DNA from 2 places in the Bradyrhizobium yuanmingense genome. Region 2 is predicted to be linked to the other one. Evidence: riboswitches for the same ligand, from Rfam matches in the RefSeq annotation. Region 2 holds a riboswitch; the other holds the start of a gene.

Region 1 (14,362 bases), 160 kb from region 2:
CAGCATCAATGCAAGCTGATGCAGCTGCGTGTCGCGAAAGCCTTCGGCCTCGATCGCCTTCACCGTCGCGGTGACGTAGTCGCGGTTGGCGCCGGACTGGCCGTGGCCCTGGACGACATGGCGGTGCTGCTCGGCCAGCGAGAGGCGGCCGGCATATTGCACATGACCGCGGTCGACGACGTAAGCGAGAGCGGCGACGCGCTGGCGTGCATCGTTCTCCAGCCACACCGAGCGCATCACCTCGCGATAGACCGAGGTGACCTGCTCGCGTGCGCGCAAATATGCGACCACTTCGGCACGGTTCTTCTCGGCGACGCGGAAGGCGATGCCGCGGCAGGCGCCGCCGCGGTCTAGTCCGAGCACCAAGCCCGGCTTCTCCGGCGTGCCGCGATGCACGAAGGAATAGACGCAGAGCGCGCGATGCTCGCCGACCAGCCGCGCCGGGACGCGCTCCTCGAAATCGAAGCCCGGCCGCCACATCAGCGAGCCGTAGCCGAACACCCAGAGGTCGCCCTTGGCTGTGGTGACGGAGGGGAGGGTGATTTCGGACATTTCGGGGACGGCTACCAGAACCCTGCGCCCAAGCGAAGCGATTTCTGCGCCTTTCGTCGCAGGCCCGCCCCGCTTACATTTGCCTGAATCTGGCGTCAAAGGGTCGCCGCATGTCCAATATGACCGTTGCCACTGGCCGCCGCTCCCGCTGGGGCCTTTTCATCGCCCCCGTTCTCGTCCTGGTCCTCGCCGTCGGCTGGACCTGCTTCTGGTTCTATGCGGCGTGGCAGGCCGAAATCGTCGCCGACGCCTGGCGGGCGCAGGAGGCCAAGGCCGGCCGCATCTATGATTGTGCCAAGCGCTCGATCGCCGGCTTCCCGTTCCGCTTCGAGGTCCAGTGCTCCGGCGCCAGCGTCGCCCTGGTCTCGCAGAACGCGAGCAAGACGCCGTTCACGGCCAAGCTCGACAACATCCTGGTCGTGGCCCAGGTCTACGACCCCAAGCGCATCATCGCCGAATTCGCAGCGCCCGCCACGCTGATCGACGGCATTACGCAAAACACCTTCACCGTGAATTGGAGCAAGGGCCGCGCCAGTGTGGCGGGTCTGCCGGCTGTGCCGGATCGCGCTTCCATCGTGTTCGACGACCCCAGCCTCAACCGTCTCGATGGCAGCGTGCAGGTGCCGCTTGCGCGCGCCAAGCAGGTTGAGCTGCACGGGCGCCTTGCCGATGGCTCGCCGGCCGATCATCCGGTGATCGAGACCGTGCTCCATGTCGCGCAGGGCAGCATCCAGGGCGTGCATCCGCTGCTCGCCGAGCCGTTCGAGGCGGACACCCGCGCCAAGATCACCGGCCTCTCCGACCTCACGCCCAAACCGTGGCCGCAGCGCTTCCGCGAGATCCAGGCCGCCGGCGGTCACATCGAGATCGTGCAGTCGCGCATTCAACAGGGCGAGATGATCGCGGTCGCGGCCGGCACGCTCGGCCTGTCGCCCAACGGCCGGCTCGACGGCGAATTGCAGATGACGGTGACCGGCCTCGAGCGCGTGATCCCGGCGCTCGGCATCGAGAAGATGCTGGAGGAGGGCGTACCGCAGGCAACGCTCGATCGCCTCGCGCCCGGCGTGAAGTCGCAGGACCTGAATAATCTGTTCGGCGCGCTCGACCGCGCCGTGCCGGGCCTCGGCAAGGTCATCAAGCAGAACGCCAATGCCGGCGTTGCCGCCGGCATCAATTCGATCGGTACCGAGAGCACGCTGGAAGGCAAGAAAGCGCGGAGCTTCCCGCTGAAATTCGTCGACGGTGCCGTGCTGCTCGGCCCGGTCAAGGTCGGCCAGATCCCGCCGCTGTATTAGTTGGCTCCCGTAGCCCGGATGGAGCGCAGCGCAATCCGGGGTTCTTGATCACAGCTGGCACTGTCCCGGATTACGCTTGTGCTCCATCCGGGCTACGCAGCTTTGTCCGGGCTACAGGCTCACGGCTTCTTCAGCGCGCCATGCTGGCGGCCGAAATCGGGCGCGGCGGAATCCTGGCCGATCTCGACGATGCCGCGGCGGATGGCGCGGGTGCGGGTGAAGTGGTCGAACAGCGCCTCCCCGTCGCCGCGGCGGATCGCGCGGGTGAGTTTGGCGAGATCCTCGGTGAAGGTGCCGAGCATCTCCAGCACGGCCTCCTTGTTGGCGAGGAAGACGTCGCGCCACATCGTCGGATCGGACGCCGCAATGCGGGTGAAATCGCGAAAACCGCCGGCGGAGAATTTGATCACCTCGGATTCCGTCACCTGCGCCAATTCGTCGGCGGTGCCGACGATGGTGTAGGCGATCAGATGCGGCAGGTGGCTGGTGATGGCGAGCACGAGGTCGTGATGATCCGGCGTCATCACCTCGACCTTGGCGCCCATCGCCGCCCAGAACGCGCGCAGGTGATCGGTCGCCGCTGCGTCGCTGCCATCAGGCGGGGTCAGGATGCACCAGCGGTTGATGAAGAGCTCGGCAAAGCCCGAATCCGGGCCGGAATGCTCGGTGCCCGCCACCGGATGCGCCGGCACGAAATGAATGCCGCCCGGCAGATGCGGGGCCATGTCGCGGACCACAGCGCCCTTGACCGAGCCGACGTCGGAGACGATCGCACCCGGCTTGAGATGCGGCGCGATCTCCTGCGCTACGGGTCCGCAGGCGCCGACGGGAATGCAGAGGATGACGAGATCGGCATCCCTCACGGCCTCCGCATTGGTCGCCACCACCTGATCGACGATGCCGAGCTCGGCGACACGCGCGCGTGTCTTCTCCGAGCGTGCGGTGGTGACGATTTCACCGGCAAGCCCCTGGAGCTTCGCAGCGCGGGCGATCGAGCCGCCGATCAGGCCGAAGCCGATCAGCGCCACGCGCTGGAAGTGCGCCTGCGCGCTCATTTGCCGCCCATGAAGTCGCGCAAGCCTTCGACGACGAGGCGGTTGGCCTCCTCGGTGCCGATGGTCATGCGCAGCGCATGCGGCAGGCCGTAATTCTTCAAGCCGCGCAGCACGAGCCCCCGCCTGGTCAGGAAGGCATCGGCGTCATCGGCGGTCCTGCCCTTATCGGTCGGGAAGTGGATCAGCACGAAATTGGCGACGCTCGGCGTCACCTTCAGCCCGAGCTTGCCGATCTCCTCGGTGAGCCAGTTGCGCCAGGTCTCGGTGAACTGCTTCGACATCGCCTGATGCGCGGTATCCTCGATCGCGGCGACCGCGGCATACATCGCCGGCGTCGACACGTTGAAGGGACCGCGGATGCGATTGACCGCGTCGATGACGTGCTCGGGCCCGAACATCCAGCCGATGCGCAGCGCGGCAAGACCGTGGATCTTGGAGAAGGTGTGCGTCACCACCGTGTTCTCGGTGGTGGCGACAAGCTCGATCCCCATCTCATAGTCGTTGCGCGAGACGTAATCGCAATAGGCGGCGTCCAGCACCAGCAGCACGTGCGAGGGCAGGCCGGCGCGCAGCCGCTTGACCTCGTCGAACGGAAGATAGGTGCCGGTCGGGTTGTTGGGGTTGGCGAGCCAGACCAGCTTCGTCTTCGGCGTCACGGCCTTCAGGATGGCGTCGACGTCGGCGGTGAGGTTGGTCTCCTGGGCGATGACGTTCCTGGCGCCGACCGCCATCGTCGCGATCGGGTAGACCAGGAAGCCGTGTGTCGTCGAGATCGCCTCGTCGCCCTGGCTGAGATAGGTGTGCGCGAGCAGATTGAGGATCTCGTCCGAGCCGGCGCCGCAGATGATGCGATTGGGATCGAGCCCGAACGAGCGGCCGATCGCCTCGCGCAGCACGCGCGAGGTGCCTTCCGGATAGTCTTCCAGATGATCTGCCACGCGCTTGAATGCCTCGATCGCCTTGGGCGAGGGCCCGAACGGCGTCTCGTTGGCCGAGAGCTTGAACACCTTGCGGCCCGGCTCTGGCACCGGGCTCTTGCCGGGCGTGTAGGGCGCAATATCGAGAATGCCGGGATTCGGCACGGGGCGGGACATCTTGGACTCCGGATAGGCTGGGCTGCTCGCGATTTTACGATTTCGGCCCGGTCGGGGGCACCGTATAGCGCGTTGCGTGGCTGCCGACGAGGGCCACAGAGCGCACCGAGGCCCCCGCCTCGATCAGGGCAGCCCTGATCTTGTCGATGCTGGTCGCGCCGGTGACCGAGACCAAGAGCGCCGCGCCGTCGAAGGCGGTATCAGGCACGGCCACGATCTCGGCGAGCGGCGACAGCGCGCGGGCGACCTCGGCGTTCCATCCCGAGACGCGCACGCTGAAGGTCTCGACCTCCGTCACCAGGGCGCTGTCGGCGACGCGCGAGATCGCGAACACCGGCAAGGCGGCCGGATGATCGGCACGCTCGATGAAGGGCATCCGCGCGATGATCTTCGGTGCGCCGTCGGCCTCCAGCTCCAGCCACCATGGCGTGCGGCTCGAGGTCGCCGAGACCATTGCCAGATCACCCTTGGATTTCGCTACCGCCTCGACCGCGGCCTGTGCGCTGAAATGCGCGACGTAAGGCACGGTGAAGCCGAAATTGAAGCGCACGGAATCGCGCATCGCCGCCTCGCTGGCCGAGATGTCGGCATGCACCGAGAACGGCGCCTGTACGTAAGTGAAGGTCGAGATGATGACGCGCCAGATGCTCTCGACCGTGTCGAGCGGCAGGATGCCGCGATGACGCTGCACGATCTCGCGCATCATGGCAGCCTCGCGCGCGGGACGGAACGCCGAGCCGACCTCCTGGGTCTGCTTCACCTGGATCAGGCGATCGATGATCTCGCCGCGCTGCATGAGGAGGCGATGCATGCCCTCGTCGATCGCGTCGATCTCCTTGCGCAGTTCCTGAAGCGATGGTGGCGCGGGCGGACGTTGGGACATGTCTGGTCGTCGATCGTTCCGGTGGGGGATATCCTGATTAGGCAGTCGGGGCGGCGAAAGCAAAGAGAAATGACGTGCTTTGCGGGCGTCGCGGCAGAGGCGAATTGGGCCGATCCGGGCCGCGACTTGACGAAAACCGCCCAAGACGGTAGCTTTTGCCCGTTCCGTGGTCATTTGAGCCGGCCGGCTTGCAGCCACGTTAAAAAACTCGCTAAACAGGCCGGGGACGCTTCCGATCCCGGCCGAACCTATCGTTCAGGCCGGGTTTTTCATGGCCTGATGTCAGCGGCGCGGTCGAGCAGCCAGTCGCAAACGAGGTCGATGTCCGAGATGGGTAGCGTCAAGTCGATACCGAGTCCTGCGATCAGCGCCGACGAGCGGTCGCACGAGGTGGATCATCCAAGCTCGCTGGTTGCGCATTTCGGCACCGAGCAGCCGCTGCGGCTCGATTGCGGCGTCGATCTCACCCCGTTCCAGATCGCCTACCAGACCTATGGCGAGCTCAATGCCGATCGCTCCAACGCCGTGCTGATCTGTCATGCGTTGACCGGCGACCAGCATGTCGCCAACGTACATCCCGTCACCGGCAAGCCGGGCTGGTGGGAGACGCTGGTCGGTCCCGGCCGACCCATCGATCCCAAGCACTACTTCATCATCTGCTCCAACGTGATCGGCGGCTGTATGGGCTCGACCGGGCCGGCGTCGATCAATCCCGCCACCGGCAAGGTCTGGGGCCTGGACTTCCCCGTCATCACCATTCCGGACATGGTGCGCGCGCAGGCGATGCTGATCGACCGGCTCGGCATCGACACGCTGTTTGCCGTCGTCGGCGGCTCGATGGGCGGCATGCAGGTGCTGCAATGGACCGCGGCCTATCCTAGCCGCGTGTACTCCGCGCTGGCGATCGCCTGCGCGACGCGGCACTCGGCGCAGAACATCGCCTTCCACGAGCTCGGCCGCCAGGCCGTGATGGCCGACCCCGACTGGCATGGCGGCGGCTATGCCGATCGCGGGATCCATCCGCATCGCGGGCTCGCGGTGGCGCGGATGGCGGCGCACATCACCTATCTCTCGGACGCGGCGCTGCACCGCAAGTTCGGCCGGCGCATGCAGGACCGCGAGCTGCCGACCTTCTCGTTCGACGCCGATTTCCAGGTCGAATCCTATCTGCGCTACCAGGGCTCGTCCTTCGTCGAGCGGTTCGACGCCAATTCCTATCTCTACCTGACGCGGGCGATGGACTATTTCGACATCGGCGCCGACCATGGCGGCGTGCTGGCCAAGGCGTTCGCCGGCATCAAGACCCGCTTCTGCGTGGTCTCCTTCACCAGCGACTGGCTGTTTCCGACCGCGGAATCGCGCGCGCTGGTGCACGCGCTGAACGCTTCGAGCGCGCGCGTGTCATTCGCCGAGATCGAGACCGATCGCGGCCACGACGCCTTCCTGCTCGACGTGCCCGAATTCTTCGACATCTCCCGCGCCTTCCTGCAATCGGCTGGCAAGGCGCGCGGGCTCAACCTCGAGGACCGTTAGCGATGTCCGTGCAGGAAGTGCTGCCGCTGGACGGCGTTGCGGCCAGGCCGTCCGGTGATTATCGCGCCGATCATCGGCTGGTCGCCGAGATGGTCAAGCCGGGCTCGAAGGTGCTCGACGTCGGCTGCGGCGACGGCGATCTGCTTCAGCTGCTGGAGACCCGCGGCATCGACGGCCGCGGCATCGAATTGTCGCGCGAGGGCGTCAACCGCTGCGTCGCCAAGGGGCTCGCGGTGGTGCAGGGCGATGCCGACACCGATCTCGTCAACTATCCGGACGATGCCTTCGACTACGTGATCCTGTCGCAGACGCTGCAGGCGACGCGGCAGCCGAAGGTCGTGCTGGAGAACCTGCTGCGCATCGGCCGCCGCGCCATCGTCTCGTTCCCGAATTTCGGGTTCTGGAAGATGCGACTCCAGCTCCTGATCGGCGGCCACATGCCGCGCACGGAGAATCTGCCGGCGACCTGGTACGACACCGCCAACATCCATTTTTGCACCATCAAGGATTTCGTGCAGCTCTGCGATGAGATCAACGTGAAGATGGAGCGCTCAGTCGCGCTCGATCTCTACGGCCGCCCGGTGCCGCTGAACCTGCCCTGGTGGGTGTGGAACATGTTCGGCGAGCAGGCGGTGTTCTTGCTGAGCCGCGGCGGGGGGAAGTAGTTTCCCTCCGTCATTCCGGGGCGATGCGAAGCATCGAGCCCGGAATCCATCGTCCAACAGCGCCTGCAGCCCGATGGATTCCGGGCCTGCGCCTTCGGCGCATCCCGGAATGACAGCTAGTGGGAAACCAGCGACCGCGGGTCCCGCACCGGCCAACGTCCTGCTTCCACCAGCGTCACGAACCGCTCGACACTCTCGTTGAACAGCGCGGGCTCCTCCAGGTTCAGCACGTGGCCGGACTTCGGAAACATCGCGAGCCCCGCCGCGGGCAGGTGCTTCTTCAGGAATAGGCTGGCGCCCACGCAAGGCTCGTCCTCGTCGCCGCAGATGATCAGCGCGGGTGTTGCCGCGCCTCTGATCGCGTCCGTCATCGTGTAGATCGAGGGACGGCCGCCCTGGAATCCGCGCATGGTGCGCGCCGATCCCAGGGCATCGTGCCGCGCCAGTGCGGCGTAGAAATCGGCATGCCCGCGTGGATCCTTCACCAGGAACGGAATCCGGCTCGGCGCCTCGCGCGTGACTTTCGCGACTTCCACCGATCCCAGCGTCTCGAACTGCTCGGCATTGGCGCGGCACTGCGTGCGCCAGGTCTCCAGGTTCTCGAGCTCCGAGCCGGAGCCGACGCCGGCCAGCGTCATCGACAGTGCGCGCTGCGGCGCGTTCAACCCGATCTGCAACGAGGAATAGGCGCCCATCGAAAGACCGACGAGATGCGCGCGCTCGATGCCGAGATGATCGAGCACCGCAAGCGCATCGGTGTAGAAATGCGTGTAGGTGTAGACCTCGCCGTCAGGCACGTCCGACGGCGTGTAGCCGCGCGCCGAATAGGTGATGCAGCGATGGCCACGCGAGAAGTAGCGCATCTGCGGCTCCCAATTGGTGTAGTCCGCCGCGAACTCGTGCAGAAAAAGTATCGGCGTTCCCTGGCCCGCCTCCTCGAAATAGATGCGGACGCCGTCCCTGGTCGTGGCATGGGGCATTAACCGTTTCCCTCTGTTTCAAGCCGTGTTCGAGGATCGCAGTTAATTCTGTTGTCGGCAATGCGGCAGCAGCGCCGAGCACGAACACAAAATCATTGCAGCCATTCGCGGGCGTTGCGTCTTTTTCTCGCCACATCGGGCGGCTTAACGGCCAAACGGATGTCGGCCATTGCACGGGCCGGCGGGAAGTGGGGGTGTCAAGAAGGATGAAGAATGTTCGAGTTGTTTGCGTCTCGCCTGTCGCGTTGTGTTGTCGCGCTGGCGCTGTTCTTCGCGGCCTTCGCCGTGTTCGTTTCTCCGGCCTCGGCACGGCCGTATCATCGTCATAGCGCAGAGCGGCACGGTTACGTGCATCACGCCAGACATCATCACCACCGTCACTATGCCCATCATGCCCGCAGTTCGCGCTTCGAGCGCAGCGCGGCGCAATTGCAGGCAAGCGGCTTCGCCGACACCCAGGCGAGCTATGATCCGAATGCCAATGCCAGCGGTGCCGGCATGAACGGAGGCTTCAGCGGAGGATCGGGTCTCGTCTCCGAGGCACGCCGCCATATCGGCGGCAATCCGACCGGGCGCGGCCGCCTGTGGTGCGCGCGCTTCATGAACATGGTGCTGGAGCATACCGGCCATCGGGGCACCGGCTCCGACATGGCGAGCTCGTTCGCGCGCTACGGCACGCGCATCTCCGGACCGCAGGTCGGTGCCATCGCCGTGATGTCGCGCGGCCGCCGCGGCGGTCATGTCGGCATCATCACCGGCATCGACGCGCAGGGCAATCCGATCATGATCTCCGGCAACAACGGCAACCGAGTCCGCGAAGCCCCGGTCTCGCGCGGCAAGATTTATGCGTATGTGATGCCGAACTGACGGTGGAGCTGTAGCGACGGTCTCGTAGGGTGGGCAAAGCGAAGCGTGCCCACCACCTCCCTCCGCTCGACGAGATGGTGGGCACGGCGCAAGAGCGCCTTTGCCCACCCTACGGCAGCGGAGTTAGCTCACAGCAGCTTCGGCTCTTCCACCGCCACCACATCGCCGACGCCGACGTCACCGTCGGCGATCACCTCGGCATAGATGCCGCAGTCCATATGGCCGAGATGGCGCGAGAGCGTGGGAGGGATTTCGAGATCGCGCTTGGCGGTCTCGGGGTCGACATTGGTGGCCGGGCAGCGGACGATGCGCTTGATCACCTTCAGTCTGGCCTGCCCGATCGCGAGCGTCTGGCCGACGAGGTCGAGCTCCGACCAGGCCGGCCAGCCTTTCACGTAGAGATTGGCGCGGAAGCGCAGCGGATGCACGGCGACGCCGCCGAGCATGGTCTCGATGGCGCGGACGCTGTCGAGATTGATGATGGAGACGACCTTGCGGGCGACGTCGGAGAAGCTGTGGTCGCGGCCGGAGAGAATTTTGGGCGGGCCCTTCAACTCGGGCTGAAAGTTCTCCGTGAAATAGGCCTCGATGGCGGCGCGCCCGGCGGCGGTCTCGAGATCGCCGCTGGCGACGATCTGGCCGTCCTTGCGGATGGTCAGCACGTTGGTTTCGTCGTCGAACCGGCTGTCGAGCGCGGCCAGCCGCTCATTGCGCGCCAGCATCAGAAACTGGATTTTCGGCTTCCATTCGGGCGTCTCGGGGTCGAACCCGCTCGGGCCGTTCTCGATCGCGTAGCGGCGGTCGGCCGGCAGGGTCTGGCCGACCCGCAAAGGAACGTGCGACAGGCGTTCCGGCGTCAAGCCCTTGATCGGGTAGCGGTAGAGGCCGGTGATCTCGGCGGTATGGCTGGCTGTCATGCCGCTACTTAAGGGATTCGGATCGCCATCGCCAAGCCCGCCCGTCCGCGCACGAAATTGTGAAGTAGCCTCTTTCGCATCCGCAACCTGCTTCCCACATCTGGTCCAGGCCGGCGGCAACGCCGGCAAAAAAGACCGTTACCGGTTGAGAAACGTCAATGCGGTAATTGGAAACCCAATGAAGATGCCGTTTGGGGTGCCTTAGAGGGCCCCGAGGGCAGGCCGAGGGACAGAAAAGATGAACATCGAGAAGTATACCGAACGCTCCAGGGGCTTCATCCAGTCCGCGCAGTCGCTCGCGATGCGCGAGGGGCACCAGCAGTTCTCAACCCTGCACGTCCTGAAAGTCCTCCTGGACGACAATGAGGGGCTCGCGGCCGGTCTGATCGACCGCGCCGGCGGCAATTCCCGTGCAATCCTGAAGGCGACCGAGGACGCCCTCAACAAGGTGCCGAAGGTCTCCGGCGGCGGTGCCGGGCAGATCTATCTCGCGCCCGAGCTGGCCCGCACTTTCGACGCGGCCGAAAAGGCCGGCGAGAAGGCCGGCGACAGCTTCGTCACGGTCGAGCGGCTTTTGCTCGGGCTCACGCTGGAAAAGACCAGCGAGGCCGGCACCATCCTGAGCAAAGGCGGCGTCACGCCGCAAAACCTCAACGCGGCGATCGAGGCGCTGCGCAAGGGCCGCACGGCCGACTCTGCGACCGCCGAGAACGCTTATGATGCCCTGAAGAAGTATGCCCGCGACCTGACCCAGGCTGCGCGCGACGGCAAGCTCGATCCGGTCATCGGCCGCGACGAGGAGATCCGCCGTACGATTCAAGTGCTCTCGCGCAGGACCAAGAACAACCCCGTCCTGATCGGCGAGCCCGGCGTAGGCAAGACCGCCATCGCCGAAGGCCTCGCGCTGCGCATCGTCAACGGCGACGTGCCGGAGAGCCTGAAGGACAAGAAGTTGCTTTCGCTCGACCTCGGCGCACTGATCGCCGGCGCGAAGTATCGCGGCGAGTTCGAGGAGCGGCTGAAGGCCGTGCTGCAGGAAGTGACCGGGAGCGAGGGCACCTTCATCCTGTTCATCGACGAGATGCACACGCTGATCGGCGCCGGCAAGGGCGACGGCGCGATGGACGCCTCCAACCTGCTCAAGCCGGCGCTCGCGCGCGGCGAGCTGCACTGCATCGGCGCGACCACGCTCGACGAGTACCAGAAGCACGTCGAGAAGGACGCCGCGCTGGCCCGGCGTTTCCAGCCGATCTTCGTCAGCGAGCCCTCGGTCGAGGACACCATCTCGATCCTGCGCGGCTTGAAGGACAAGTATGAGCAGCATCACGGCGTGCGGATCACCGATTCCGCGCTTGTCGCGGCGACGACGCTGTCCAACCGCTACATCACCGACCGCTTCCTGCCCGACAAGGCGATCGACCTCATGGACGAGGCCGCGGCGCGGCTGAAGATGCAGGTCGATTCCAAGCCGGAAGAGCTGGATTCGCTCGACCGCGAGATCATCCGGCTCAAGATCGAGCAGGAGGCGCTGAAGAAGGAAAGCGATGTCGGCTCCAAGTCGCGGCTCCAGACCCTGGAGAAGGACCTGGCCGAGCTCGAGGAGAAGTCGGCGGCGCTGACGGCGCGCTGGAGCGCTGAGAAGAACAAGCTCTCCGACGCCCAGAAGCTGAAGGCCGAGCTCGACGGCTTGCGTGTCGAGCTCGCCAATGCGCAGCGGCGCGGCGAATTCCAGAAGGCCGGCGAGCTGGCCTATGGACGGATCCCGCAGCTCGAGAAGCAGCTCGCGGACATCGAGGCTAAAGAGAATTCCGGCGAGATGATGGAGGAGGCTGTTACCGCCAACCACATCGCGCAGGTGGTCTCGCGCTGGACCGGCGTGCCCGTCGACAAGATGCTGGAGGGAGAGAAAGAGAAGCTCCTGAAGATGGAGGAGCAGCTCGGCAAGCGCGTCGTCGGCCAGGCCGAGGCCGTGCGTGCGGTCGCAACCGCCGTGCGCCGCTCGCGTGCGGGCTTGCAGGACCCGAACCGCCCCACCGGCTCGTTCATGTTCTTAGGTCCCACCGGCGTCGGCAAGACCGAGCTGACCAAGGCTCTCGCGGAGTACCTGTTCAACGACGAGACGGCGATGGTCCGCCTCGACATGTCCGAATATATGGAGAAGCACTCGGTCTCGCGGCTGATCGGCGCGCCTCCGGGCTATGTCGGCTATGACGAGGGCGGCGCGCTCACCGAGGCGGTGCGGCGCCGACCCTACCAGGTGGTGCTGTTCGACGAGATCGAGAAGGCGCATCCTGATGTCTTCAACGTGCTGCTGCAGGTGCTCGACGACGGCCGCCTGACCGACGGCCAGGGCCGCACCGTCGACTTCCGCAACACGCTGATCATCATGACCTCGAACCTTGGTTCGGAATATCTGGTGAACCAGCCGGAGGGCGAGGACACCTCGGCCGTGCGCGAGCAGGTGATGGGAATGGTGCGGGCGCACTTCCGCCCCGAATTCCTCAACCGCGTCGACGAGATCATCCTGTTCCACCGGCTGCAGCGCAGCGAGATGGGCCGCATCGTCGAGATCCAGTTCGCGCGGCTGCAGAAGCTCCTGACCGATCGCAAGATCGTGCTGAGCCTCGATGCCGCGGGCCGCGACTGGCTCGCTGCCAAGGGCTGGGATCCCGCCTACGGCGCAAGGCCCTTGAAGCGGGTGATCCAGCGCTACCTCCAGGACCCGCTCGCCGAGATGATCCTCGCCGGCGACGTCAGGGATGGCGACAATGTCGCGATCTCGTCCGAAGGCAATGTGCTGACCTTCAACGGCAAGGCGCCGCAGACCGCCGAGATCACCCAGTTCGAGGCGCCGGTGGCGAAGCGGAAGCTGAACTGATGAAATACACGCCCTCCGCGCCAACCTCGCGGAGGGCGTTTTCAATCCGCTAAGAACGCGTCCACCACTGCCTGATCGCGGTCGTAGACCCAGCATTCGCTCAGCAGGCCTTCACGCACGGCATAGACCAGCAACCGTTCCAATTCAGCCGTGCGACCGTCCCGGCTGAATGATTCCCGTGCGAGAATGGCGCCGCGCCGCGGCCCGGCCATGACGTCATCGATGGCGAGCAGTTTTCGGTTGGAGCGGCGTGCGACCTCGGCCAGAGTGGCAAGCGCGGCCGCCTTGCCGCGGTGAGTGCCGGCGAGCGGATTATGGCCGGCATAGTGCAGCATGAATTCATCGTGGTAGCAGGCGGCGATCGCGGCGCGGTCACCGGCCTGCCAGGCGGCCGCGTAGCGCGTCACGGCGGCGCGGATAGCGGCGATTTGTGCGGCGTCGTCTACCAGAACTCTGTCCATCGATATGATCTCCCGGGTCATCGGCAGCGCTGTGCCGGTGCGCTATGATGAGGCATGACCTCGCCTTCCGGCTTTCAGGAACTGGCTATCAGCACGCCGCCCAGCGGCGGACCAAAGAGGGCGCGGATGCTCGATTGGGACGCGCGGGTGCTCTATCTCGGTCCAGCCTTCGGGCTGACGCCCCACCGCAATGCCACCGGCGTGCTGGCCGTCGCGCTCGACGGGGCGATAGGCGTAGCTAACGATCCGAGGGCGCGCTCACCGTCTTATCGCGAGACCCGCAGCGTGCTGATCATGCCCAACAGTCTGCACCATCTCCGCACCGATGCTGGACGGATGGCCTTCCTCTATGTCGATCCCCTCGGCCGCGATATCGAGGCGCTTCGCTCACGAATGAAGGAGGTCGGATCGAGGGCCGCGTTCGACATGATCGACGAGAGGTCGGTCGTCGCGCTGTTTGGCGCCATCGCGGAGCGACGCCTCGCATCTGAGGACGCGCAGCAAGCAGCCCGCGATATGCTTGGGATCGGATCAAGTCCGCAGCCAGATGCAAGAATTGCCGCCGCCATCGAGCGGATGCGCGAGCAGCCCAGCGGTTCGCACACCCTTGCTGAACTCGGCCGCAGGGCCGGACTTTCGTCCTCGCGCTTCCTGCATCTTTTCAAGGACGTCACGGGTGTGCCGCTCCGCCGCTACCGGATCTGGTCCCGGATCGGCGCTGCCGCGCGGGCGGTCGCACAAGGCCAATCGCTGACCGAGGCCGCGCATGACGCGGGCTTTTCCAGCTCCGCGCATTTCAGCACGGCCTTCCGCGACATGTTCGGTATGATGCCGTCGGAATTGTTCGCACGGGTGCGTGCGGGTTAACGTCTTCAACGTGCTGTTGCAGGCGCTCGGCGACGGCCCGCTGGCCGAGGGCCAGGGCCGTACCGTCGATTCCGCGACATGCTGATCATCATGGCCTCGAACCTCGGTCCGAGTATCTCGTGAACCAGCCGGAGGGTGAGGATCTGAAATGAAAGCCGCCCCGGAGGGTCACCTCTCCGGGGCGTCCTGTTTTGCTGTCTGGCTAGTTGCCAGGGGCCGAGGCGGAGCGCGGCTCGACGCCGTCCTCCTCGTCCTCCTCCAGCTCCGACAAAATATCCACCAGCTCGCGCACCCGGCCCTGCGCCAGCGGGCGCA
Region 2 (14,362 bases):
GTTAAGCTGATGGAAGCAAAAACGCCTACTTTGGTCATCTGGCAGACCGGGACCGTGGATGCTATCCGATCCATCGATCCCGACGAATTTCGTAGCGCGGTGACCGACGGGGTTGTTGCGCTGCAAAAGGCAGGGGCGGACGTCGTCTTGATGAATTTGCAATATAGCCCGCGCACCGAGACCATGATCTCGGCGCAGCCTTTTCTCGATAATATGCGCGTCGTGGCACAGGAGCACGACATCCCGCTGTTCGATCGGTTCGCGATCATGCGGCAGTGGAATGAACAGGGCCAGTTCGACCTGTTCAACCCGTCCCGCGGGCCTGAGCTGGCGAAGCAGGTCCATGATTGCCTTGGCCGGGCGTTGGCACAGTTCGTGATTGACGCTGCCCATCTGGAGCCGGCCCAGCAGCAAAATTGAGGTCTAGCGTTAATGAGTTCTCTCCGCCCTTTTTGCCTGACGTCATGGCTGGCCGTGCCTGCAACAGCAGTGCTGTTGTTGCTGACGCCCGCCGCGCATGCGCAGACGCCGGCCGCTCAGCCGGCGACCCCCGCACCCGCCCAGTCGCCTGATCCCGCGCCCGCTGCGCCGTCCCAGACCACCGTCGCCGCGAGGTCGCCCGAGCAGCGCGGCGTCACCTCGCGCGCCATCGACAAGGTGAAGGAGGTCGCGAAGTCCGCCGCCGACATCTTCAGCCGGGTGCCCTGCCTGCCGCCGAAGGGCGGCTCCAAGGCGATGGGCTCGCTGCCGCATGTCGCGAGCAAGCTGGCCGCCGGCCAGCCCGTCGTCATCGTCGCGTTCGGCTCCTCGTCGACTCAAGGGTTCGGCGCGAGCTCGCCGGAGTTCAATTACCCCAATCGTCTCGCCGCGCAGCTGCGCCGGCACTATCCGACTGCCGACATCAGCGTCATCAATGCCGGCGTCGGCGGCGAGGACGCCCCCGAGATGATGAAGCGTCTGCAGACGCAGGTGATCGACAGGCATCCGGATCTCGTGATCTGGCAGGTCGGCACCAACGCCGTGCTGCGCAATCTCGATCCCGGCGAGACCGTCAAGCTGGTGGAGGACGGCATCAACCGCATTCAGGCCGCCGGCGGCACCGACATCGTGCTGGTCGATCCGCAATATTCGCCGGCCGTCAACCAGCGCAAGGAGAGCGCCGGCAAGATGATCAAGCTGCTCGGCAACGTCGCCGAGCTCCGCAAGGTCGGCATTTTCCCGCGCTTCGAGGTGATGCGCGACTGGCACGAGAACCAGTCGATCCCGGTCGAGGGCTTCGTCATCGCCGACGGCCTGCACATGAACGATTGGGGCTATGCCTGCTTCGCCCAGTTGCTCGGCGACGACATCATCCGCTCCGTCGGCCAGATCAAGCTCGGTGTGAGCGTGCCCGCGGATGTGAGAACGTACCGGCCGATGTGAGAGGGTGCGTAGGGTGGGTTAGGCGAAGCCGTAACCCACCACTGTCTATCTCCGCGGATGCAGCAGAGGTGGATTACGCCTTCGGCTAATCCACCCTACGAGACCTCGCTTCCCTCACGCCTTCTCCAGCGCCGCGGTGAGATCCTCGATCAGGTCATCCGCGTGCTCCAGCCCCGCCGAGAAGCGGATGAAGCCCTCGCTGATGCCGAGCGCGGCGCGGTCTTCCGGCTTGAGGCGCTGATGCGTCGTGGTCGCCGGATGCGTGACGAGGCTTTTGGCGTCGCCGAGATTGTTGGAGATCTTGGCGAGCTTCAATTCGTTGAGCACACGGAAGGCCGCCGCCTTGCCGCCCTTCACCTCGAAGCCGACCAGCGTCGAGCCGCCGCGCATCTGCTTCTTCACCAGCGCCGCCTGCGGATGATCGGCGCGGCCGGGATAGACCAGTCGCGAGATCTTGGGATGGCTCGCCAGCACCTCGGCGATGCGCGCGGCATTGTCGGTCTGCGCGCGCACGCGCACGCCCAGCGTCTCCAGGCCCTTGAGCAGGACCCAGGCATTGAATGGCGAAATCGACGGGCCGGTCTGGCGCATGAAATTGTGGATGTGCTCGGCGATGAAGGCTTCGGAGGACAGGATGATGCCCCCGAGACAGCGGCCCTGGCCGTCGATGTGCTTGGTTGCGGAGTAGACGACGACGTCGGCGCCGAGCGCGAGCGGGCTCTGCCAGATCGGGGTTGCAAACACGTTGTCGACGACGAGCCGCGCGCCGCCCTTGTGCGCGATCTCGGCAATCGAGGGAATGTCGAGCACGTCCAGCGTCGGGTTGGTCGGGCTCTCCAGGAAGAACGTCTTGGTGTTGGGCCTCAGCGCGCGTTGCCACTGGTCGAGATCGAGCCCGTCGACCAGCGTGGCCTCGATGCCGTAGCGCGGCAACAGGTCCTGGATGACGTAGAGGCAGGAGCCGAACAGCGCACGGGAGGCGACCACGTGATCGCCGGCCTTGAGCGGCGCCAGGATCGCAGTCGTCACCGCCGCCATGCCGGTTGCCGCCGAGCGCGCGGCCTCGGCGCCTTCGAGCTCGATCATGCGGCGCTCGAACATTGCAATCGTCGGGTTGGAATAGCGCGAATAGATGAAGCCGGGATCCTCGCCCTTGAAGCGCGCCTCGCACTCCTCCGCGCTGGCGTAGACATAGCCTTGCGTCAGGAACAGCGCCTCCGAGGTCTCGCCATATTGCGAGCGCAGGGTGCCGGAATGGACCAGGCGGGTTTCGGGGCGATAGGCAGCAGACGACTTCGACATAGGACCCTCTCCGACATGACCGTCGAGGCGAAAACGGTCACAAAAAAACCGGCCTGGATATCTCCACGGGCCGGGATCACAGAGGTCCCCGGCCTGTTTAGCGACTTATTTAACGTGGCTGCAAGCCGGCCGGCTCAAATCACCACGGGATAAGTGATGCTCATATTCCGCAATGCCCTTTCCGTCAAGGCGTCCATCGGATAGCCGTAAAAGACTTGTATTTCCGGCATGTCCGGATGCATTCGGCCCCTGATGAGGACCCCCCGGTTGACGTTCACGGTCGCCGCCGACGCCAATGGTATCCTGCCCGACCGCATGATAGCGGCGATGGCGGAAGAAGGTCTCATCCTGCCCGCCTACGACTTCGTCGAGAGCCAGATCCAGCCGGCGAGCCTCGATCTGCGCCTCGGCGACATCGCCTATCGCGTCCGTGCCAGCTTCCTCCCCGGGCCCGGTGCCACCGTGGCCGAGCGCATCGACGAGCTGAAGCTGCACGAGTTCAGCCTCGCCGACGGCGCGGTGCTCGAGACCAACTGCGTCTACATCGTGCCGTTGCTCGAGAGCCTCGCGCTGCCGCCGGAGATCGTCGCTGCCGCCAATCCGAAGAGCTCGACCGGCCGGCTCGACGTCTTCACCCGCGTGATCGCCGACGGCACCCGTCGCTTCGACATGATCGGCGCCGGCTATCACGGCCCGCTCTATGCCGAGATCAGCCCGAAGACGTTCCCGGTGCTGGTGCGCGAGGGCTCGCGTCTCAGCCAGGTGCGCTTCCGCACCGGCGATGCCATCCTCAATGCCGACGAGCTCGATGCGCTGCACGCCAGCGAGCGTCTCGTCGACATCGACGATGCCGATCTCTCGGGCGGCGTTGCCGTCTCGGTCGATCTCTCCGGCGAGAAGGCGAGCGGCTTCGTCGGCTATCGCGCCAAGCGCCACACCGGCGTCGTCGATGTCGACCGCCGCGCCGGCTACGCGGTGGAGGATTTCTGGGAGCCGATCTCGGCGCGCCCCGACGGCAGCCTGATCCTCGACCCCGGCGAGTTCTATATCCTCGCCTCCAAGGAAGCGGTGCAGGTGCCGCCCGACTACGCCGCTGAGATGGTGCCGTTCGACCCCCTGGTCGGCGAATTCCGCGTGCACTATGCCGGCTTTTTTGATCCCGGCTTCGGCTATGCCGGCGCTGGCGGGCTGGGATCGCGCGCCGTGCTGGAGGTGCGCTCGCGCGAGGTGCCGTTCATCCTCGAGCACGGCCAGATCGTCGGCCGCCTCGTCTACGAGAAGATGCTGGCCCGCCCCGACGCGATGTACGGCCAGCGCATCGGCTCGAATTACCAGGCGCAAGGCCTGAAGCTCAGCAAGCATTTCAGGGTGTAGTGCCAACCTCACCCACCGCTGTCATTCCCCGCGGAGGCGGGGAATCCAGTACGCCGCGGCCTCTCGATTCAAGCATGACCATCTCGGAGTACTGGATCGCCCGCCTTCGCGGGCGATAACACCGAGAGCGCGTCCGGTTGCGTCACCCGATCCGCGATGACACACTCCCGCAAAACAACAAGCCGGGAGCGAACATGACCACCGCACCAGACCTCGCGCAGGAAGCGCAATGGAAGCGCTGGCGTGCGATCGCCGATCTCTATCACGCCTGTTTCACCGGGCTGATCCTCACCGTCGTCACGCGCCGCGGCACGGCGGATGCCGCAGAGTTCGTCTTCCGCGTGTTTCGTCGCCAGCAGCAGGAGCGTTTCCTGCCGGGGCTCAGCAAGCTCGGGATCGACCATCTGCCGCCGGCGGTCGCGGCTGCGCAATACCACTATCTCTCCAACTGGATCGGCGGCGTTCATGTCGAATACATGTACGAGAGCGACACCAAGGCTTGGATCCGCTATCCGCCGCCGCGCTGGATCTGGAAGGGCACTGCGATCTGTGGCGTGCCGGGCGAAGTCTCACGCGCCATGCTGCGCGGCTGGCACGCCAACAATGGCGCGGCCCTCGGCGACCTCAGGCTCGGCTTCGTCTGCACCAAGCAGAGCGTCGACGGCCAGGACGGGCTCGAAGGCTATTACCATCTCTACGACCATCCGCTCGAGCTCGACCAGCGCCTCGTGTTCGCGCGCCACCTCGAAGCACCTTTGTTCGATGCGAAGACGGCGCCCGCCTTGCCGGTCGCGAGCTGGCCAAGACCGCGGCTGGAAAAGGCCTATCGCAATTACGCGATGGAATATGTCCGCACCGCCGCGCCCGTGATGGTGCAGCTGTTCGGCCCGGAGGATGCCGGCTATCTGCTGCACCTCACCGGCAAGCTGATCGGCATGCAATATTTCGACGAGGTCGCCGCGGCGCTGGCGACGACCCGCGGCGGAGCGCGAGAATTCGCATCGTTCCTGAACGCGCTGCTCGCCGCGCAGGATGATGCGGCCGAGATGACGCAATCGGAAGGCACGTTCGAGATCCGGCAGCAGAGCTGGAAGCTGATGGACGACGTCGCCGATTATCATCGCGCCTGCGCCAAGGTGCTGGAGGGATTGTTCGAAGGGCTCGCCGCAGGCTGCGGCCGGCACATCGGCGTGCAGATGCGCACCGCGGTAGGCGGGCGCCCACCGCTGGTGTGGACCATCGGTTAGGCGACGGCCGCAGCGGGCCTCACCTCGCCCCGCTTGCGGGGAGAGGTCGGATTGCATCGAAGATGCAATCCGGATGAGGGGGAGTCTCCGCGAGTCCAGCTCTCGCCGTCTTCGCGAATAGAGCCCCTCACCCCGACGCTCTCGGCGCGAGCAAGGCTCGTCGCGGCCCCGTAAGAACGGGGAGAGGGAGAAGAACGAATTCCACCGCTTGAAATGCGCTGCCGCAGGGCACGCCTGCATCGGGCGCAGGCAGAATCGGAGCACGCCGTGCTAACACGCCTCAGCCGCGCCATTCGCGCGAACGACGCCATTGGCACACCAAGTGATTGCTGCGCTGCAAACGGCGCCTGCGCCCGGGAGAGGACATGTCCGACATCGCCGAAATCCCGGTCGATGAGCAAGAGCGCCCACTGCCGCCGCCTCCGCCGCCGATCAGAAGCGCCCTGACCGAGGGGCCGATTCTGCGCACGCTGCTGTCGCTCGCCTGGCCGAACGCGATCGGTCTGTCGGCCGGCATTTGCGTGGTGATCGCCGAGACCTCCTATGTCGGCCGGCTCGGCGTCGAGGCGCTGGCGGCGATGGCGCTGGTGTTTCCGACGATCATTCTGACCATGACGATGTCCGGCGGCGCCATGGGCGGCGCGGTGGCTTCGGCCATTGCGCGTGCGCTCGGCGCCGGGAATCGCGAGCGCGCCGGCACATTGGCCGTGCACGCGATGCTCATCGGCATCAGCTTCGGATTCGTCTTCATGCTGGGCATGTTGATCTTCGGGCCGAGGCTGCTCGAGATGCTCGGCGGCCGCGGCGATGTGCTGACGCATGCGATCGCCTACACGCAGGTGTTCTTCGGCGGCGCCGTGCTGCCCTGGCTGCTTAACACCATGGCGGGCATCTTGCGCGGTACCGGCAACATGAAGCTGCCGTCGTTCCTGATCCTCAACTCCGCGGCCTGGCAGATCGTGCTCGGCGGCACGCTCGGTCTCGGGCTCGGGCCAGTGCCGCAGTTCGGCATGCGCGGCGTCGCCGCTGGCGCGCTGATCGCCTACACTATGAACATCGGCATCATGAGCTGGTACCTGTTCTCCGGCCGCGCGCGGATCACGCTGAAGCTGCGCGGCCTGCGCATCCAATGGGCGATGTTCTTCGACATCCTCAAGGTCGGCGCCATCGCCTGCTTCTCGCCGCTGCAATCGGTGCTGACGATCTCGATCTTCACGCACATGCTGGCGCAGTTCGGCACTGCGATCCTCGCCGGCTACGGCGTCGGCGCGTGGCTCGAATTCCTGCTGACCTCGATCGCATTCTCGTTCGGCATCGCCTGCGTGCCGATGGTCGGGATGGCGATCGGCGCCGGCCGCATCGCGCGGGCCCGGCGCATCGCCTGGACCGCCAGCGTTGCTGCTTTCGTGGCGGTCGGCGTGCCGGCGTGCCTCGTTGCGATCTTCCCCGATCTCTGGGTCAACATGTTCACCGGCAGTGTGGCGGTGCGCGCGGCGAGCCATCAATATCTTTCGACGGTCGGGCCGTTCTACGCCTTCTTCGGCCTGGCAACGACGATGTATTTCTCCTCGCAAGGCGCGGCCAAGGTGATCGGGCCCGTGCTGGCGCAGACCGCGCGGCTGATCTACATCGCCGGAATCGGCTGGTGGCTGTCGAGGCACGGCGCCAGCGCGCAGAGCTTCTTCTGGCTCGCCGCGAGCTCGATGGTCGTGCTCGGCCTCTTGTCGTGCTCCAGCGTCGTGCTGACACGCTGGGGACCGCGCGAGGGCAAGCCTGCAATCGCGCCTGCTCTTGTTGTCGACTAGCGACGCTTGTGGCGGCGATGGCCGCCACCGCCGGTATTGGCGAGCCGCATCAATTGCGGGATCATCGCCATCATGTCGCTGCCACCGGTGCCGCCGAGCATGCCCATGATGTCGCCGCCGCCCATGCTACCGATCCCGACCGGCATGGTGCCGCCGCCCATCGGGGTGTAGCCGCCATAGCTCGGTGCACCGAATCCGCCGCCGAAATTGCCGCCGCCCATCAAGCCGCCGAGCCCGCCGCCGCCGTTCTCCATCATGCGGCTCATCATCGGCCCCATGGTCTGCATCAGCATGGCGAAGCGGCGTTTGCCCATCTTCGCCTTCATCATCTCCAGCATCGGCGCCATCTGGGTCATCATGTCCTCGCCGCCAGCTCCTCCGCCGCCGAGGAGTTGCGCCTTTGCCGGCACGCTCGAGATCGAAAACAGCAGCAGCACCGCGGCCGCCTGACAGATCACCTTGTCCGCACCTCTCATGGCATGCTCCTCGCGTGCGTGGCGCCGCCGGGAGAGCAGAGCCGACCGGACGCACGAGGGGCATGGTTACGGCCGGCGAGGACGCGCTTCTGTGAGACAACTCACAGTGAATGATCAGGCCGAAGCGGGCGGAAACGCCTTGTGCATGGCGGCCACCGCCTCCTTGGTTTGCCCCTGAACGTAGGGCGCGAGCTCGTTCGGCAGCATGTCGATGATCCAGACGAGGCGGCAGCTCGTCTCGCCCTCGGCAATGACCTGCACCGAGGCGCTGTAATGCCTTAGCCGCTCGTTGTTGATGGCATAGACGAGGCGTCGCCGCGTATCGTCGCAATCGACCAGCACCTCGCGCGCCACCGAGCCGTTGGCAAAGGTGACGATGCGTGCATCGCCGTCGAGCGTGCACGCGGTGACGAAGCCCGGCACCAGCCGCCGATGCAGCGCGCCGAAATCACGCACCGCGTCCCAGACGTCGCGCGCGGAGGCGGGGAGGGAGATGTCGTTGTGGATGGAGGCCATGAATATTCCCCTTTTTTCGGAGTTCGTAGGGTGGGCAAAGGCGCGCTCTTCGCGCGCCGTGCCCACCATTCATCGGCGTTGTCGCGAGCAATTGGTGGGCACGCTACGCTTTGCCCACCCTACAAGTGCTCGTGCGCGGCGGCGCCTCTACGGACAAACCGCCTCGACATTGTTGCCATCAGGGTCGATCAGGAACGCGGCGTAGTAGGTCGGGCTGTAATCCCTGCGTGGGCCGGCGCCGCCATTGTCGCGACCGCCGCTCTTCAGCCCTTCGCTATGGAACGCCTTGACTGCGTCGTGATCCTTGGCGCGAAACGCGATATGCGCACCATCTGCCTTGCGGCCCTTGTTCAGGTGCAGCCACAGCGCCGGCTCGCCCTTCGGCCCGAAGCCGGCATAACCGTCGCCGCTCGAGCACAGGACAAAGCCGAGTGGCGCCAGCACCGCGCTGTAGAAGCGCGTGGCGGCGTCGAGGTCGGCAACGCGCAATCCGATGTGGTCGTACATGTTCGTCTCCATTGCGAAGAAGCGTGCCGCGAAGGGCACGCGCCGGAGACGACCCTAGTCAGTTGAGGGCAAGCTGCTCTTGGAGAATCTTGCGCTCCCCCTTCGACGCCTGCCGGAACTTGGTCGGCGACACGCCGGCGGCGCGATGGAAGGTGCGGACGAAATTGGAGAGATCGCCGAAGCCGACGTCATAGGCGATATCGGTGACGGCGATGTCCTCGTCAGCGAGCAGCCGTGCCGCGTGGCGCAGCCGGGAGCGCACCAGATATTGATGCGGGGTGACACCGAGCACGGCCGCGAACAGCCGCAGGAAATGAAACGGGCTCAATCCCGCCTGCTTGGCTGCTTGCTCGAGGTCGAGCTCGGCATGCGAGTTATCGTCGATCCACAGCGCCGCCTCCACCGCGCGGCGGCGGTCGCGTGCGGTGGGAGTGGCCGGCTTGCGCGCTTTGCCCGAGACGGCGTCGACAAAACGGCCGGCCAGGATCTGGCCGATCTCGTCGAGGCCGAGATCGCTGTTGCCTTCTGCTGCCGTCTGGGCCAGCTCGCCCAGCACCATCAGCTCGGGCAGCGGCGGCGTTGCGCCGATCTGCCAGACCTCGCGCCGCCCGCCGAGGGCGTCGACCAAATCCTCGCTGAAGAAGAAGCCGAGGCAGACGTCGCCGGACACGTGCTCATGCGTGCAGGTGTATTCCTCGCCGGGGGCGCCGATCAGCATCGAGCCCGCCACCAGCTCGAAGAAGCCGGCGCGGCAATGGCAGCCGAAGCTGCCGGAGCGCACATAGGCGATGGAATGGCCGGTGCGGCATTCCGCAAACGGCCTGTCGTCCGGTCCCGCATCGCAGCGAAACTCGGAAGCCGTGATCGAGGGCGTCGTCAGCAACGTGGTGGCGTGCATGCCGCCTATTTAGGTAGGGGCGCGGGGCGGAGCAACCGGCAGCAGCACTTCGAACAAGGTCTTGCTGGCGACGGGATGGGCGCCTTCGAGCGCCAGCAGCCGCCGCTTCGAGATCACGCCGCCATAGGGCGAGAGCCGGTCGGTGTAATTGCCAGCCTCCAGCACCCGGTGACAGGGCACGATCAGCATGAAGGGATTCTTCGCGATCGCCTGCGCCACGGAATAGGACGCGCCGGAGGCGCCCAGCGCTCGGGCGACCTCGTGATAGGTGCGCGTCTCCCCGCGCGGAATGCTGCAGGCGTACTCGTAGACGCGCCGGTCGAAGCCGGGCACGCCGCCAGCGTCCAGGCTGACCTCGGAGAAATCGGGATCGTGGCCTTGCAGCAGGCCCGTGATGCCCTCGATCGCAAGCTCGGCATTCTCGGACGGGCGCTGCTCCCGCGCCTCGGGATGGACCTGGAAAATCCGGCGGCGGGTGTCGATCTCTCGCGCCTCCGGCAATTGCACGGCGACCACGCCGGTGCCGCTCCAGATGATGCCGCAACGGCCGATGGCCGTGTCGAATATCGCGTAAGCCCGCCCCACCATGCACACGCCCCACTCAGTGCACGTTTCTCCCCGGAGCAGCGATCATAACACCGCCACAATCCGGCGCACCTGGAATCTTATCAGGACGTTAACAAGCGCCCGGCCGGCCGCGCCAAACCGCTTGGCGGCAGGCGCCGTCTCGGCTAATCAGGAGGGCGCGGCTTGCGCATCCGCGGGCGTAGTTCAATGGTAGAACGGCAGCTTCCCAAGCTGCATACGAGGGTTCGATTCCCTTCGCCCGCTCCAGCCCTTAGTTCGGCAGGCTTCTCAGAAACTGGACGATCGCCGCGTTCACCTCCGCCGGCCGCTCCTGCTGCGTCCAATGTCCGCAGCCGGGCAGCATCTTGATTTCGCGCAGCTGCGGCACCCATTGCTTCATGTTGGCGAGATGTTCGGCGGCACCGGGGAAGGCGATGACCATGTCATGGTCGCCGGCGATGAAGAGCGAGGGCACCACCACCTGCATGCCCTCGAATGCTGCCATCAGCTCCCAATTGCGATCGATGTTTCGGTAGTAATTGAGCGGCCCGCGAAAGCCGCTGCGCGCAAATTCGGCAGCGTAGTGGTCGAGCTCGGCGGCACTCAGCCACGACGGAAGCGGCACCGGCACCTTCGGCAGCATGCCGTCCTTTCGGGAGACCATGCCGGCGGCGACCGTCCGCCCTTGACGCTCGGCATTGGCGCGGATCGCGGTCGCCCCTTCGCCGGAACCGCCGAAGAGCATGGCGCCGAGCGTTGCGCGAGGATCCCGCTCGAACTCCGCTTCGGCGATACCTGGCTCCTGGAAGTACAGCTGATAGAACTGCGCATCCGCCGTCTGCGGCATGACGCTCGTCGGCCGCACGGGACTGCGCGGCCGATACGGTACGCTGAGGATAGCGGCGGCCCGGAAGCGATCGGGCCGCAGGCGCGCCGTGTGCCAAGCGATTGTCGCGCCCCAGTCATGTCCAACGATGACGGCGTCCTTTGCCTCGAACGCGTCGAGCACGCCGACGAGATCGCCGACCATATGGGGGATCGTGTATTGATCGATCGCTTCGGGCCGGTCGCTCTTTCCGTAGCCGCGCATATCCGGTGCGACCGCGTGGTAGCCAGCCGCCGCCAGCGCCTCGAGTTGATGCCGCCAGGAGTACCAGCCTTCCGGAAAGCCATGGCAGAGCAGCACCATAGGCCCGTCGCCCTGCTCGGCGACATTGAGGCTGATGCCGTTGGCTTTGATCCTCCGCTGCGTCGGGCCATCCATTCGTCGCCTCCGATTTTTTGTGGTTGGGGTGCATCCTAATCGGGCGTACGGCCTGCGCAAAATTTCTAATATATTGGACTGCCGCTCCCGGCGTGTGCCTCCCCGCGCGCTAAGCTTCTCTCACCCCGGCGGATGCGGTCCTCGTATCGGGCGATGTTCGGATGAAACCCATGGACCAGCAAAAACTCGATCGCGCCATCGGTCGGCGCCTGAAGACGCTGCGGACGCAGGCGGGCATGACGTTGAACGAGCTTGCAGGCCGCTCCGGCGTCAGCCGGGCCATGATCGGGCGGGTGGAGCGGGCGCAGAGCAGTGCGACGGCGGCGCTGCTGAACAAGCTCTGCGCGGCGCTCGACGTCACGCTCAGCGATGTCGTCGCGCTCGCCGAGAAGCCGCCGGAGCGCCTGGTGCGGCTGGCGGACCAGCCGCTCTGGCGCGATCCCGACAGCGGCTATCGCCGGCGTCACGCCTCGCCGCCGGATGCGGCCAGCGGCATCGAGATCATCGTGGTCGACCTTCCCGCCGGCGCGCGCGTCTCCTACAGCCCCTGGGGCCGCAACGCCTTCACCCAGCAGCTCCTGATGCTGGAGGGCGCTATCGCCGTGCATATCGACGCCAAGGCGGTGCGGCTGCGCGAGGGCGATTGTCTGGATTTCGACGTGATGCGCGCGGTGATCTTCGAGAACGAAACCAAGCAGGACGCGCGCTACGTCATCATCGTCAGGCGCGGCGCGTCCTACGGCAAGATGTGAGGGCAAAGCGTGGAGACGAGCACGATGCAGATCCGGACCGGCGACACCTATGATCCGCGCGTCGTCGCGCTGCTCGATCACCACGTTGCTGCTGCGCGGGCGCAGACGGCGCCGGGCAGTGCCCATGCGCTCGATCTCGCGGGCCTGCGTGCACCCGACGTCGCATTCTGGACCGGCTGGGACGGCGAGACGCTGGTCGCGACCGGCGCGCTGAAGACGCTTTCGGCTGGCCATGGCGAGGTCAAGTCGATGCACACGCTGCAGACCGCGCGCCGGCGCGGCTATGGCGGCCAGATGCTGCGCCACATCATCGCGGAAGCCCGCGCGCGCGACATGACGCGGCTCAGCCTCGAGACCGGCTCGTGGGACTATTTCAAGCCGGCACACGCACTCTATCTGGCGCACGGTTTCGTCGCATGCGGCCCGTTCGAAGGTTATGTCGAGGATCCCAACAGCCTGTACCTGACGCTCGACTTGTCGGCGCCAGAGCGCGAATAGCTCAAGAGCGCGTCTCCTCGATCTTGTCGAGCACGCGCTCGGGGGCGATGTCCCGGGCCGCCTCCTGCAGGTCGCGCTCCGCGTCCGGCTTGACGTCGAGCCGCTCGGCGACCTGAGTGAGCAGGCGGGCCACCTTGGTCAGCTCGTGCTCGGCGAGCAGGCTGATCTGGAGATCGAGATCGGCGCGCTTGTCGGCCGCCGCGGTCATGCGGTTCTGCGAGATCAGCACGAAGGTGGAGAGGAAGATCGCCTCCACCGAGGCGATCATCGCCAGCATGACGAAGCTCTCGTCCCAGGCCGGAATTCCCGGAATCCAATGCAGGTTGGCGATGATCCAGAACCCGAACAAGGCGAGGTGCAGGTAGACGAAGATCATGCTGCCGGTGAAGGCCGTGATCGCGTCCGCGACCTTGTCCTGGCCGCGTGCCGCCTGCTGCTCACGGCGCCGCCGCGCCACCAGCGCCTGGATGTTGCGCTCGAGCGTCGGGCTCAGCCCCTCGCCGGAATCATGTGTGATGTCGTTATGCACGCCCCGGCAACGGTCCGCTCGCGGAGCCGTTCCTGGAAGGGGAAGCAAAAAGACCGATCCCCTCATCAAATGAGTTGCGTACCTCAAAACACCTCTGCTAGCCTTCAGCCATGGCCGAGACCTTGACCCCGACTGTGCTGACGCTGAAGGACATCGCCCGCGAGGCCGGTGTCAGCCTCGCCACGGTCGATCGCGTGCTGCACAACCGGCCGGGGGTCCGCCCTGACACGGTCCGGCGCGTCAAGGACGCCATCGCGCGCAATTCGTTCCAGCCGCATGTGGCCGCCGCCGAGCTCGCGCGCGGCCGGGCCCGCCGCTTCGCCTTCGTGATGCCGTCGGGCTCGAACCCGTTCATGCAGCAGATCGAGGCCTATCTCGGCGAGATGGCGGCCTGGCTGTCGGCCCGCCGCCTCAATGTCGAGATGATCGCCACCGACGTGTTCGAGCCCGCCGCGCTCGCGGCCTCGCTCGAGGCGCTGTCGGGCGACTATGACGGCGTCGCCGTGGTGGCGCTGGACCATCCGAGCGTCCGCGCCGCCATCAATGACCTCGTCGATGCCGGCGCCAAGGTCGTGACGCTGGTCTCGGATGTGCCGTCCTCGCGCCGCCACCATTATGTCGGCATCGACAACATCGCCGCGGGCCGCACCGCCGGCGCGCTGGTCGGACGCCTGGTCGGCCAGAGGTCCGGCAAGGTCGCGATCATCGCGGGCTCGCAGGGCCTGCGCGACCATGCCGAGCGCATCTTCGGCTTCAACCAGGTGATGGCGACGGAATTCCCCGATCTCAGCGTGCTGCCGGTGCTGGAAGGGCGCGATGAAGATGATCGTTCGGAGCAGCTGCTGGCGCGGCTGCTCGGCAAGCATGGCGACATCGTCGGTCTCTACAACGTCGGCGCCGGCACGCAGGGCGTCGCCAAAGCGCTGAACAGCAAGGCGTTGAACGACAAGGCCTCTGGCGCGGCCGGGCGTGACAAGCAGGTGGTGTTCGTCGGACACGACGTCACCGCGCTGACGCGCCGCTTGCTACTGCAGGGCGTGATGGATGCCGCGATCTCGCAGAACCCCGGACATGAAGCGCGCGCGGCCGTCCGCGTGCTGCTCGCGCTCGCCCGCGGCGAGCCGATCTTGAGTGAACAGGAGAAGATCCGGATCGACATCGTGATGCGGGACAATCTGCCCTAGCGGCAGGTGAACTTGGAAACG

Evidence for each region. Region 2 has a riboswitch for S-adenosylmethionine ahead of N2605_RS32505 (O-succinylhomoserine sulfhydrylase). Riboswitches for the same ligand answer to the same signal wherever they lie in the genome.
Region 1: it holds a riboswitch for S-adenosylmethionine, as region 2 does, so the genes downstream of both, metX (homoserine O-acetyltransferase MetX) here and N2605_RS32505 (O-succinylhomoserine sulfhydrylase) in region 2, are expected to answer to the same signal.

Annotation. Positions count from the first base shown of each region.
Region 1 is NZ_CP104173.1:6,827,167-6,841,528, reverse strand. It holds gene N2605_RS31700 (gamma-glutamylcyclotransferase) at 1-552, opposite strand, end outside; gene N2605_RS31695 (DUF2125 domain-containing protein) at 663-1,847, shown strand; gene N2605_RS31690 (prephenate/arogenate dehydrogenase family protein) at 1,967-2,902, opposite strand; gene hisC (histidinol-phosphate transaminase) at 2,899-3,996, opposite strand; gene N2605_RS31680 (chorismate mutase) at 4,031-4,879, opposite strand; SAM riboswitch at 5,036-5,115, shown strand; gene metX (homoserine O-acetyltransferase MetX) at 5,210-6,412, shown strand; gene metW (methionine biosynthesis protein MetW) at 6,415-7,077, shown strand; gene N2605_RS31665 (alpha/beta fold hydrolase) at 7,194-8,057, opposite strand; gene N2605_RS31660 (TIGR02594 family protein) at 8,271-8,924, shown strand; gene N2605_RS31655 (MOSC domain-containing protein) at 9,053-9,841, opposite strand; gene clpB (ATP-dependent chaperone ClpB) at 10,080-12,719, shown strand; gene N2605_RS31645 (nuclear transport factor 2 family protein) at 12,761-13,180, opposite strand; gene N2605_RS36410 (helix-turn-helix domain-containing protein) at 13,235-14,047, shown strand; partial or broken gene N2605_RS31635 (AAA family ATPase) at 14,046-14,190, shown strand; gene N2605_RS31630 (hypothetical protein) at 14,250-14,362, opposite strand, start outside.
Region 2 is NZ_CP104173.1:6,988,988-7,003,349, reverse strand. It holds gene N2605_RS32515 (SGNH/GDSL hydrolase family protein) at 1-420, shown strand, start outside; gene N2605_RS32510 (SGNH/GDSL hydrolase family protein) at 433-1,422, shown strand; gene N2605_RS32505 (O-succinylhomoserine sulfhydrylase) at 1,537-2,724, opposite strand; SAM riboswitch at 2,801-2,880, opposite strand; gene N2605_RS32500 (2'-deoxycytidine 5'-triphosphate deaminase) at 2,977-4,098, shown strand; gene N2605_RS32495 (hypothetical protein) at 4,293-5,345, shown strand; gene N2605_RS32490 (MATE family efflux transporter) at 5,711-7,150, shown strand; gene N2605_RS32485 (hypothetical protein) at 7,147-7,626, opposite strand; gene N2605_RS32480 (SRPBCC family protein) at 7,741-8,142, opposite strand; gene N2605_RS32475 (VOC family protein) at 8,290-8,649, opposite strand; gene N2605_RS32470 (helix-turn-helix domain-containing protein) at 8,708-9,547, opposite strand; gene N2605_RS32465 (methylated-DNA--[protein]-cysteine S-methyltransferase) at 9,557-10,135, opposite strand; tRNA gene N2605_RS32460 (tRNA-Gly) at 10,308-10,381, shown strand; gene N2605_RS32455 (alpha/beta fold hydrolase) at 10,386-11,378, opposite strand; gene N2605_RS32450 (helix-turn-helix domain-containing protein) at 11,549-12,130, shown strand; gene N2605_RS32445 (GNAT family N-acetyltransferase) at 12,155-12,628, shown strand; gene N2605_RS32440 (DUF1003 domain-containing protein) at 12,630-13,157, opposite strand; gene N2605_RS32435 (LacI family DNA-binding transcriptional regulator) at 13,268-14,341, shown strand.